3 regions of the Pseudoalteromonas sp. M8 genome follow, and region 2 is predicted to be linked to each of the others. Evidence: predicted binding sites of a transcription regulator. Region 2 holds the regulator's gene; each other region holds the start of a gene.
What was found. Region 2 encodes FliA, which starts transcription of late flagellar genes. Its sites were predicted from a motif close to CTAAAGNTNNNNNNNNNNNNGCCGATA; they were not measured.
Positions count from the first base shown of each region.

Region 1: the regulator FliA is predicted to act here: its motif matches at 1,937-1,963, upstream of GSF13_RS22755 (DUF5610 domain-containing protein).
Region 3: the regulator FliA is predicted to act here: its motif matches at 2,155-2,181, upstream of GSF13_RS21305 (HAMP domain-containing methyl-accepting chemotaxis protein).

Region 1 is NZ_CP047240.1:3,987,633-3,991,915, reverse strand. It holds gene GSF13_RS22770 (thiol:disulfide interchange protein DsbA/DsbL) at 1-215, shown strand, start outside; gene GSF13_RS22765 (DUF523 domain-containing protein) at 264-722, shown strand; gene trmA (tRNA (uridine(54)-C5)-methyltransferase TrmA) at 733-1,827, opposite strand; gene GSF13_RS22755 (DUF5610 domain-containing protein) at 1,992-3,119, shown strand; gene murI (glutamate racemase) at 3,183-3,959, shown strand; gene GSF13_RS22745 (RNA-binding protein) at 3,960-4,283, opposite strand, start outside.
Region 2 is NZ_CP047240.1:1,607,501-1,611,783, reverse strand. It holds gene GSF13_RS11905 (chemotaxis protein CheA) at 1-242, opposite strand, end outside; gene GSF13_RS11900 (protein phosphatase CheZ) at 256-1,032, opposite strand; gene cheY (chemotaxis response regulator CheY) at 1,053-1,436, opposite strand; gene GSF13_RS11890 (RNA polymerase sigma factor FliA) at 1,479-2,213, opposite strand; gene GSF13_RS11885 (MinD/ParA family protein) at 2,216-3,076, opposite strand; gene flhF (flagellar biosynthesis protein FlhF) at 3,069-4,283, opposite strand, start outside.
Region 3 is NZ_CP047240.1:3,650,576-3,654,858, forward strand. It holds gene GSF13_RS21300 (phosphate ABC transporter substrate-binding protein) at 1-167, shown strand, start outside; gene GSF13_RS21305 (HAMP domain-containing methyl-accepting chemotaxis protein) at 501-2,123, opposite strand; gene GSF13_RS21310 (phosphate ABC transporter substrate-binding protein) at 2,333-3,301, opposite strand; gene phoR (phosphate regulon sensor histidine kinase PhoR) at 3,379-4,283, opposite strand, start outside.

The DNA of each region.
Region 1 (4,283 bases), 2.0 Mb from region 2:
AAGAAGAGAAGTTTGATAAACTTTATGCCAGTTTCTCTGTTCGTACTAAAGCTTCAAAAATGCAACGAATGCAGAAGACACTTTCTGATAAAGGCGCGCTAACAGGGGTACCAATGTTCGTGGTAAACGGTAAATACAAGCTATTGCTTCGTGAGTCTGGTACGACTAAGCCTGAGCAAATTGCAGCTTTGGTGAATTATTTAGCAAAGAAATAAAATCTAATTTGTATTAGACTAGCCCTGCAATTGTTGCGGGGCTTTTTTATGTTTAAAGTTTTAGTTTCTAGCTGTTTATTAGGTTATCCGGTGAGGTATGACGCCTCTTCACAAAGCCTTCAAGATAATACCTTGCAGTATTGGCGGCAAAAAAATTGGGTCTTACCGCTGTGCCCCGAAGTATCTGGTGGTTTACCAACACCTCGCCCATCGGCTGAAATAGCAGATGGTAAAGTTTTGAGTAAACAAGGGGATGATTTTACCACCGCGTTTGAACTCGGTGCTAAAAAAGCGCTAGCGGCTTGTCTTCAGCACGATATAAAGTTTGCGTTGTTAAAAGAGTCCAGTCCGTCTTGCGGCAGCAATCTGATTTACGATGGTAGTCATACAGGTAAAAAAATAGTAGGGCAGGGGCTAACGGCGTCTTTATTACAGCAATCCGGTATTCAAGTCTTTAGCGAAACTCAACTGCCAGCACTTATCACAGCGATGGCAGCCAGTCGTTAATCGTTAGAGATCACTTTCTCACTAAGTAAACGCCAGATTCAATATGATGGGTATAAGGGAACTGATCGAAAATTGCCATGCGTGCGATTTTATGTGTTTCACATAACAAGGCTAAATCACGCTCTAATGTGTCTGGATTACATGAGATATAAATAATGTTGTCGTAGTTGCTGACTAAGCGACAGGTTAATTCATCCATACCAGCACGAGGCGGGTCGACAAGAATCGTTTGGCAATCATAGGACTGTAAATCAATACCATCTAATCGAGAAAACTTCTGCCCTTTCATGGCTTGTGTAAACTCTTCACTCGACATGCGAATAATATCTAAGTTATCGACTTTGTTTGCTGCAATATTAAATTGTGCAGACTTTACTGATGATTTAGAGATCTCCGTAGCCAGCACTTTATTGAATGAACCAGCCAACGCAATTGAAAAGTTACCGTTACCACAATAAAGCTCAAGTAGATCGTTGCTTAGCGGTTCACCGATGGACTGCGCCCAAGCTAGCATTTTCTGATTCACTTCCGCATTCGGTTGCGTAAAGCTGTTCTCAACCTGCTGATAAATATACTCTTTACCGTTAACGCTTAGTTTTTCAGTTACATAGTCGTTGCCAAACACAACCTTTTGTTTTCTAGCACGACCGATAAAATCAACTTTATAGGTTTGTTGCAACTCGGCTCTCAATGTCTGCATCGCGGTTTGCCACGCTTCATCTAACTGCTTGTGATAAAGCAAGCTGATCAGTACTTCACCACTCAGTGTCGTGAGGTAGTCGATCTGAAACAGTTTACGACGCAATATTTCGTTGCCTTTCAGCTGATGTATCATCACCTGCATCATTTCATTGACAAGCGGCGCACCAGGATCAAAGCTATCAACACGGATCTTTTCTTTTGTTTGCTGGTCAAACATGATGTGAAACAGATCTTCACCCTCATGCCATACTCTAAATTCACAGCGCTGGCGGTAATGGCGAGTTGCAGATTCATACACTTCAAGTGCAGGTGCATCAAACTGTGCAAATTGTGTTGTGATACGCTCAGCTTTATCTGCTAACTGTTGCTCGTATGCTGAATCATCAATTTTTATTACTGCCATGCTAAAACCATCTATGTTGAATTAAGAGGCGCTATTTTAGGGAGCGTTGCTAATTTGTCCAGTCTAGCATCACTGATGCGTCTGGTTTGCTGTTTTTTTAATCATTATACTTTAGCTTTGCGCAAATATGCCGATAATCTAACTAATATATTGGAGGGCATACCATGAAAATCGGGCAATTAAATCAGTTGCTCAATCCAGCGATGCAGCATAAGCCTGGAAAGAGCAAAGGGATAGGACCAAATATCCAAATTAATTCGGACAGCTATGCGGGGAATAAATCTAAGCTAGCAGCTAAAATTCTTGATGATAAGCTTGCAGAAGCGTTGGGGATTGAGAAGCCGACACAAGATAAAAAAGACAAGCCACTATTTGATTTTGAATCTATTGTCAAAAATGTACTCGATTTTGTTCAGGGGGCAGTGAAGAAAGCCAAAGTCGACGGCAAAAATGATGACGAATTGAAATCCATGCTAGATGGGGCACGTAAGGGCGTGCTGCAGGGTATTGATGAAGCCAGCGAAGAGTTAAAAGGCATGGGCGCTTTCAATTCCGACATCGAAGATGGTATTGAAAAATCACGAGAAGGGATTTTTAAAGGTTTAGATGATTTTGAAAAAGAATTGTTTGAAGAAAAGTCGCCAAAGGCATTAGCGATCAGTGCCGCACAGTTTGCGAGTCTTTCTAATCAGGCTGAATATGCATTTACTACAGCTGAAGGGGATGAAGTCGTTATTTCATTCTCCGATGCGTATGCTCAGGGAGCCGCTGCGAGTGTTGCGCAAAAAGGTAATGATTATGGCATGGCATATGGCACTAAGTCCTCTCACGAAGTCAGTTTCTCAATTAAGGTAAATGGTGAGCTGAACGAAGAGGAGCAGCAGGCAATTAACGATATGATGGAAGATATCCGTAATGTCAGTGATTCTTTTTTCGGTGGTGAATACGATGAAGCTTTCGATTTGGCAAAGTCGCTTAGCTTAAACTCAGATCAGATCACTAATTTCACGATGGATTTAAGACAAAGTAAAACATCTGCTGCGATTGCTCAATATCAGCAAGGCAATCCAATGAAAGACTTAGAGAAGGCATTTATGCCACTGAATAAGCAGTTAGCAGATGTGCAAGAGCAAGCTAAGGGACTCAATGCCGATAATGAGTTGCCAAACCTGCTTGCTTGGATGAATGAAGGTCAGTCGAGACTAAATGAATTTTTGGATTATGCTAGTAGCTTTTTTAGTAAACTGAATGAACTAAATAAAGAGCAAGTTGAGCAAAAACAAACAAGCTAAGCCAGTTTATTTTCGCGAGGACTCATGGCAAACTTCATACTTCATTGATTTGAGGTATGAAGTTTGTCGCATATTTTGGTTTTCGATTCGGGGATCGGTGGCACCAGTGTGCTGTCGCACTTAAAGGTATGTTTGCAGGGGGTTTCATTTAGTTATGTTATGGACAACGCTTTTCTCCCATATGGCCTTCAGCCTCAAGAGCTAATCAAATCACGTATCAAGGGACTTATTCGTTGGCAACAGCAATACTTGGGCAATGTTGATCTTATCGTTATTGCATGTAATACCGCTTCAACATACGCGTTGGAAGAAGCCAGAAAACATACCCAGATTCCAATTATAGGTGTTGTTCCTGCTGTTAAGCCTGCTGCGTCTAGTTCAAAGACCAAGCACATCGCACTATTGGCAACACCGGCAACGTCAAATAATGCTTATACACATAAGCTCATCATGGATTTTACCTCAGGTTGTAAAGTTGAAACTTTGCATTCAACGGAGCTTGTAAGGATCGCTGAGCACTTTTATTGGCATAACGAGTTGGATAAAGAGGCACTTTGCGCGGAAATAGACCGGCTTTACATTCCAGCCACTGTTGATAGGCTCGTGTTGGGATGTACACATTTTCCGTTGATAGCTCACGATATCAAGAATTGCTTACAGAAGCATGTTGAGCTGGTTGATTCTGGCAAAGCAATAGCCAATCGCGCAGTGTCATTGTTGGGAAGTCAAATAGTAGTAGGAGAAAAGGTGCCGAGTGCATCGAAAGTGCGTTTCTATGCAACGGCACCAGTAATGGGTAGTAAAGAAGTAATCTCTATTATTAATTTAAATAAAGATTAATTAAGCGGGTGAGTGATCCATCTCACCTTCAGGCTTTTGCTTTGCTTCTCTTACTTTTAATGTACGTTGTTGAAATTCACGTTCATTGAGTTGAGTAATCGCCTTTTCTGCATCTTGCTTAGACATCTCAACAAAACCAAAACCACGTCGTTTGCCTGTGTTTTTATCCTTAAGTAGGCGAACTGAAAATACTTGCCCTTGCTCTTCGAAAAGCTCGCGGACAACATGTTCGTTGGCTCGATATGGTAGATTACCTACATATAATGTAGTGGTTGATAAGTTTGATTGTTTTTCTTGTTGTGTATCACTTTTTAAAAACTGGCT
Region 2 (4,283 bases):
TGCCCTTGTCTTAGTACATCAAACACGTTCTCTGCACCGTGACAGGCATCAACCAGTTCGGTCATACCGAGGAAGCCTGCTCCACCTTTAACAGTATGGAAGCCACGGAAAATCGCATTGAGAAGTTCTTTATCTTCGGGATTATTTTCTAGTTCAACAAGCTGTTCAGATAACAGTTCTAATATTTCGCCTGCTTCAACAAGAAAGTCCTGCAAGATATCTTCATCGACTTCAAAGCTCATACACACTCTCCAACTAGAAGCCTAAACTAGATAGCAAGTCATCGACTTCGTCTTGACCAGAAACCACGTCATCTCGCGATTCAGCGTCAATAATTGGACCTTCAGGTCCAGACAATTCATCACTGATAGTCTCAGTTGTTTTTATTTCGTTTTCATTCGCATTTTCTGCAACAGCAGGCGCTTCATCCGAAGTACCAAACACAGTTAGAAGGTGAATGAGACTATCTTCTACTTCTCTCACAAGCTCAATGACTCGACGGATGACCTGCCCAGTCAAATCCTGATAGTCTTGCGCCATCAGCACATTAGTCATTAAGCCTTGTAATTCGTCTGTACGTGTCTTTGAAGTCTGCATAAAGCTGTCGAGATCATGACACAGAGATTTAAACTCACCGAGTTGAATATCTCTGCTCATCAACCGATCCCAAGTGGGCTTTATTTGTGCTAACTCATCCGCAAGATTCTGCGCAAGAGGTAAGCTTTCTTCGACCGCGTCCATCGTTTTATTAGCAGCGCTTTCTGTCATTTCCATAACATAATTAAGACGCTGCTTGGCGTCAGGTATAGCCTCTGTCGTGAGATCTGAGAGTCGAGTATCCAGCTCAAAGTTCTTCAAGGACTCGTGTAATTGGCGAGTTAGCTTTCCAACTTCTGCAAATAACTCCGATTGCTCTTTGTTAGCAGCTTCTAAAATCAGCTGGTCAGCTTTTTCTTGTTCACCTTGCTCTAGTAGCTCAACAAGTTGCTTGGCTTGTTCAAGTGTAATTTGCGGCGCAGCATTTACAGACATAGGCCATATCCCCTTGCTGTTTAGCCTAGTCGCTCAAATACTTTTTCAAGCTTAGTCTTGAGCGTACCTGCAGTAAACGGTTTAACAATATATCCGTTCACCCCAGCTTGCGCTGCTGCAACAATTTGTTCTTTTTTCGCTTCTGCGGTAACCATCAACACTGGAATGTGCTTAAGCTTTTCATCTGCGCGTATTGCACGAAGCAGATCAATACCTTGCATGCCCGGCATGTTCCAATCAGTTACTACAAAGTCAAACTCCTGATTTTGTAGCATCGGAAGTGCTGTACTACCATCATCAGCTTCTTGAACATTGGTAAAGCCTAAATCTCTTAATAGGTTTTTGATTATTCTTCTCATAGTAGAGAAATCATCAACCACGAGAATCTTCATGTTCTTATCCAAAACTTCCTCCAGTGAGGTTCGAACCCAACTATTTTATGTACTCTAATTTATCCAGTCATTGATTTTAGCTTTGAGCTTTATCATTGCCTGACCGTGAATTTGGCTTACTCGAGATTCACTGACATCAAGGATGGCACCAATCTCTTTTAAATTCATTTCGTCGTTATAGTAAAGTGACAACACCAGAGCATCCCTTTCGGGTAGTGCTTTGATAGCATTTACTAAAGACTCGTTAAAACGTTCATTTTTAACGTTATTAAACGGTTTGTCTAGCGCAAAATCGCTGTTTGCTGGGGTTATCACATCTTCATCAACCCCTAGATCCTCAATGCCGATGACTTTACTTGCATTTACATCATGTAAAATATGATGGTACTCATCTAAAGATATATCAAGTTTTTCAGCGATTTCAGTGTCTTTTGGTTCGCGGCCAAGGAGAGATTCGAGCTCAGATATCGCTTCGGCTACCATTCTGCTGTTTTTATGTACGGACCGAGGGGCCCAATCTCCGCGACGGATTTCATCTAGCATTGCACCTCGGATGCGTATCCCCGCAAAGGTCTCGAAACTAGCACCTTTAGTAGCATCGAAATTTTTAGATGCTTCAATCAATCCAATCATACCTGATTGAATTAGATCGTCGAGCTGCACACTTGCCGGAAGCCGAGCGATCAGGTGACATGCCACTTTTTTGACAAGTGGAGCATGCCTCTCGACCACTTTATGGATATGGTCAGAAGTTTGATATCCCGCAGCTCTGTTGACCGGAGAAGCCATAATCACCCGTTTACAAGTTGTTCAATGAAAAATTCTAGATGACCGGAAGGTTGATGAGGAATTGGCCATTTAACTGCCTTGGCAGCAAGTCCTTTAATTGCAACTGCTGCTGGAGAGCTCGGAAATAAATCCACGATTGCTCTTTGTCTACGAGAGGACTTACGCATGTTTTCGTCAAATGGTACTGTGGCCACTAATTCCAATGCTACATCAAGAAAACGGTCTGTAACTTTTGAAAGTTTAGCAAATAATTCTTGCCCTTCACGCATACTGCGGACCATATTGGCAACTATTTTAAAACGATAAACGCCATGCTCTCTGCTTAAAACTTTGATCAACGCATAAGCATCCGTAATAGAAGTCGGTTCATCACACACAACAACCATCACATCTTGTGCAGCTCGAGAGAAGCTCAGAACCATATCTGAGATACCAGCTGCGGTATCAACAATTAAAACATCAAATTGAGTGTTAAGCTCGCTAAATGCGCGAATAAGTCCAGCATGCTCTGCGGGAGTCAACTCCACCATGCTTTGAGAACCCGAAGTAGCTGGCACAATTTTGATACCAGCGGGACCTTCTACGAGAATCTCATCTAGTTCACATTCACCCGACAACACATGTGAAAGGTTCTTTTCTACTCGGAGCCCTAACATCACATCACAGTTTGCCAAGCCCAAGTCCGCATCTAAAACGAGAACTCGCTGTCCTTGTTGGCCCATAGCGATGGCAGTATTGAGCGAGACATTGGTTTTACCCACCCCACCTTTACCACCGGTCACGGCTATTACTTTTACACCCTGGTTGCTATTTTGACTCATTCTACGCAGGCCACTTGCTTGATCTAAAACTGTGTTAATCATACATTCCTACTGACTCTGACGCTACAGGTACACGTCGAGAGTGCTGTGCTTTTATTCTTTTTAAATACAATTGCTCAGCCTTTTTTACTAGCTTTTGAGCATTTGCTACGCGAATGTCTTCTGGCACTCGCTGACCGTTGGTAAGATACCCTATTGGCAAGCGATTTTGAATCGCTATGCTAATTATCTCACCCAAACTTAGACTTTCATCAAGTTTTGTGAAAATACAGCCACTTAAATTTACTTTTTTGAAGTGTCTTACTGTTTCTTGTAACACATTCATCTGTGCTGTCGCACTCAACACTAAATAGCTACGAATATCTACACTCGCGCTACGCATAAGTGTATTTAACTGTTCAGTTAAGCGCAAATCTCTTTGACTCATTCCCGCCGTATCTATTAATACTAGACGCTTATTGCGTAAATGATAAAGCACTTCTGCAAGTTCATTTGCATCTTTAACTTGTTTAACCGGACAACCGATGATTCTACCATAGGTAGCTAGTTGCTCGTAAGCGCCAATTCTATAGGTATCGGTGGTTATTAGCGCCACTTTATCTGCACCGTATTTTTGTGCGCCTAATGCCGCTAATTTTGCAACCGTTGTGGTTTTGCCAACACCTGTTGGACCAACCATTGCAAATACGCCACCTTGACGAAGAATATCATTGTTGGTGGTGTGCATTTGGTTAATTACCATATTCAACAGCGCGTCCCAAGCTTCTTTACGAGACACATCATCAGGGATAAAACATGCCATTTGCTCTGCAACGTCTTTGTCTATGCCCATTCCTTCCAGACGATCTACAAGGCACGCACGGGTTGGATCGCGACGAGCCATTTCTTGTTTCATTAGACCAGATACTTGATGTTCAAGTAATTGACGAATAGCGTTCATTTCTTCGCGCATTGCACTCATTTCGTCAGGCTTGGCATTTAACTCAGGTAAATCATCACCAAAACCGTTGTCTAATTCATCAGACTCGCTCCACTGCTGTGGTTGCTCAAATCCATCATCATCAAAGTCAAAAGATTGGCGACGAGCTTGCTGTGGCTTCGCTTGGTACGCCGGCGCAGCAGTTTGTGTTTTACGTTGGCTGCTTAACATTTGCTCTGTATCAATCCCCGACTGGGAGAACATAGAAGCAAGTTCTGGTGAGCGAGGACGCGGCGCTTGACGCTCTAGCAATGCCGCTAAGCTATCGGC
Region 3 (4,283 bases), 2.0 Mb from region 2:
TAAATGCCCATTGGTCTAAATTAGTATTCACCGGTAAGGGAACACCTCCGAAGAAGCTAGATAGCGATCAAGCGGTAATCGATTTTGTTTCGAGCAATGCAGACGCAATTGGTTATATCGATGCTACTAAAGTAACCGGTGCCGTCAAAGTGATTGGTAAATACTAGGGCCTGTTGACCTTTGCTGTTTGATTTTTGTTCTTCTGAGTGGGTTTTGGTCGCGACGCCCGACTTGCCGCCTAGTGATCTAGGCAAAAGTTGAGCAACAATGAACAAAGCGCACTCAGGTGAACCCAAAGGGCAGCGCTTGATTGGCATTTCTACTGTGTTCTCGCCTGACTCACATAGAATGACTATGCTACGCAGGCTCTGCCTTGTATAAATACCAATCAAACTGCTGCAAAAGCAAACTTGAAAGATAAACAGGCCCTAATATTCCTCATCAAATAAAAACAGCCACTTAATGTGGCTGTTTTTATTTATCGTTTAAAAATTAAAGCATTAGACTCTAAATTTTGAGGTTGCATCTTTCAAGTTATCGGACAATACATGGAGATTCTCAGCAACGTCTTGTACTTCATTCAACGCTTGCATTGTGTCTTGGAAAGACTGGTGCATAGATGTCACATTGTTTACTACCATAGCGGCTACCGAGGTCTGCTCCTCCGTTGCCGCAGCAATTTGACCATTCATGCTATTAATTGACAAGATTTGTGCTGCTATCTGCTCAATCGACTGCCCAGTTTGTGCTGCAGCTTCAGCATTATTAATTGCCATACTGCTTGCACTTGTCATTGCTTTCACCGCTTGATTTGCCGCTTCTGTTAGCACATTTAAAAGTTCTCTTATCTCATTGGTCGACTTTGCTGTTCTTGAGGCTAATTCGCGGACTTCATCAGCAACCACCGCAAAACCTCGACCTTGCTCACCAGCACGAGCCGCCTCAATCGCAGCATTCAAGGCAAGTAAATTGGTTTGCTCTGCAATTGATGTGATCACATTTAAGATTTGCGTCACGTTCTGTGTATCATCAGCTAGCTTATTGATCGTCTCTGCTGCATGATTAATTTCTTCACTTAACGCTTGTGATTCGTTAACTGACACCTGAATTTGGCGCTTACTCTGCTCAACTTCTTGTTCGGCCAGCTGAGCAGCATCAGAAGCTTGTGACGCTGAATGAGAGATATCACCCACACTTAACCGCATTTCTTCCATAGATTGACGTACTACTTCCGCGTCATGCGTTTGTTGATTAGTTGCCCCCTCAGCTTTTTCCATCCCCTGAATAAGGCGACTTGAGTCTTTCATCAGAGGTTCGACGACACTCATCACCTCAACAACAGCCCCTTTTAGTAACCCGACAAATTCATTAAAGTTTATGGATACCTGGCCAATTTCATCGTGAGAGCGCACATTGAGCGTGGTGGACAAAGAACCCTGCCCTTGCGCTAATAGTTTCAGATTTTGCGCCGCATCCTTAGCAGAGTTGCCTATACCTCTTGCGATCATAACCGCTAAGAAAACCAGCACAAGTAAAGAAATAACGGCCACAATCAACATTATCGTGAGCGCGTTTGCTGAGCGCTCTTCGGTATTTTGAAGTAATTCAACAAAACGATCATTCGCGTTCGTTTTAGCCTTGGTAAAATCTGCGACTAAGCCTTCGTAGATTTCAGTTTTCTTTTTGGCATCTTCTTGGATACGGGAAAAATCAGCTGTACCATCTATCATTCCTCCAGCAATTTGTTGCGCAATTTTGCCGTACTGCGTAAGTTCATCGCTATTATCTGAGGGCATAAAGCCACTTTGTACCGACTCAATTTTTTGCAAGTTAGCTTGGATTTGCTGTTGATATTCTTTTGCTTTATCTAATAATTCAGCATCCCCGAAGGTTACAGATTGAGTGAATAGCTCATCTAAATTCTGCAGCTTATTTGCGTTTTCTGTGGCGAGGTTAAGAATTTTGTATGTCTGCTCCTCTAATTCATTTAAGGCCCTTTGGTTAGAACTAATAGCGTTGTAATTAACAAACACGATAACCACAAAAGCGACAACCGCAACGAGCGTAATTGCGTGGATCTTTTTGGTGATACTAAGATCAGCAAAAGCAGTACCTAGACTCATATATACACCTTTTGAAGTAAGACGAGTTCATTATCGACTGATTTATTATAAATTTTAACTAAATATAGAATATTTCCAGCTTTTTTGCCGCTTGAGGATGAAGATTTAAACAAATTATTCAATCTGGGAACATAGAAGTGTGAAAATAAAAAATGCCGCTCAACGAGCGGCATCAATAACAACAAGTAATTAGCGGGTTGAGTAATTGATTAAAGTAAACCTAACTTTTTCAATTCACGTGTCGCCATTTCGCTAGAAAGAGGAACGTAACCATCTTTCTCAACGATCTTTTGACCTTCTTTAGACAATACCATCTTCAAGAATTCAGCTTCGATAGGTGCTAATTCTTTATTAGGGTGCTTGTTCACATATAGGTATAGGAAGCGAGACAGTGGGTATTTGCCCTGTGCCACATTTTCTAATGTTGCATCAACGTAGTTCGTGCCTTTTTTCGCTAATGGTACGGTACGTACGCCTGACGTTTTATAACCGATACCAGAATAACCAATCGCATTCACTGAAGACGAGATAGACTGTACTACAGACGCAGAACCTGGCTGCTCGTTAACATTATTGCGGAAGTCACCTTTACACAGTGCTTTTTTCTTGAAGTAACCATAAGTACCAGATACTGAGTTACGACCATAAAGCTGAATATCTTTTGCTGCCCAATCACCCGTTAGACCAACATCACTCCAGCGATTTGCCTGTGCTGCCGAACCACACTTGCGCGTTGAAGAGAAGATTGAATCAACCTGTTCAATTGTTAAGCCTTCAATTGGGTTATCTTTGTGTACAAATACTGCGAGCGCATCAATTGCTACGCGGATTTCTGTTGGCTTATAACCATAACGCTTTTCAAAAGCTTCGATTTCTTTTGATTTCATCTTACGGCTCATTGGGCCGAAGTTTGCCGTTGCTTCCGTTAGTGCAGGTGGCGCAGTAGAAGAACCAGCAGCTTGGATTTGGATATTTACGTTAGGGTAAATTCTTTTATATTCTTCTGCCCAAAACGTCATCATGTTGGCAAGCGTATCAGAACCTACAGAAGAGAAGTTTCCTGAGATACCGCTGGTTTTATTATACTCTGGTAACTTTTCGTCTAAAGCAGATACTTGAGTAGAAACTAATGTAGTAATAGCCACACCCATTGCGGCAACTAAGCTTTTAAATTTCATTGGGGTCACTCCAGTTGTTGGTCCCAGTTATTTTACGCAGCTCATTGTGCAGCGATAAAATGACAATAAAATTACTCTTAAATTACACTTTTATGACTTTCATCATTTGTCATAAAAATTCGCTTTTGTTTGGGGAAAGCAAACCAAAAGCGAGAGCCTTCACCCACTTTGCTTTCAATATGTAAAGCTGAGTCATGACGAGACAACACATGTTTAGTAATTGCTAAACCAAGACCCGAACCGCCTGTTTTTCGGCTTCGTGCTTTATCCACACGGTAAAAACGTTCAGTTAGTCGGTTAATGTGTTCGGGCGCAATACCATCACCATTATCGACGACACTAAACGTCGGCAAGTCGTTTTCTAAATACCAACGTACACGAATGTGCCCACCGGGTCTGGTGTAATGAATAGCATTAAAAATTAAATTTGAGTAAGCACTGCGTAACTCATCCCCAGCCCCTTTGATATCCAAAGTCGGATCAATATCAAAAACGAGCTCATGGCCCTTTTCCTGATTAAGTGACTTCGCTTCGGTATGAATAAGATCAAGCATGGCAGGAATATTCACGGCTTTGTCATTGTCTTGCTTTCTCGCCCCTTCGATTCGAGACAAGGAAAGAAGTTGATTTACCAGACTATCCATCCGTTTACACTGATCTATCATAGTGCCATGTGCTTTAGCCCACATCGCGGGGGGTGGCATATTATCGCTATCCATCATCTCTAGATAGCCAGCCATGACGGTTAGCGGCGTCCTTAGCTCATGAGATACATTTGCGACAAAGTCTTTGCGCATTTGCTCTAATTGCTTTAGTCGGCTGACATCACGCGCCACTAGCATAAGCTGCTCGGCATAAGGCATGACTCGTATTTCCAACACTTGCTCATGTGCAAGTCCGGTCTCAAGCTCTAATGCTTCATCAAAGCGATGTTCATGCATGTATTTTACAAATTTAGGATCTCGGATAAGGTTATCCAATC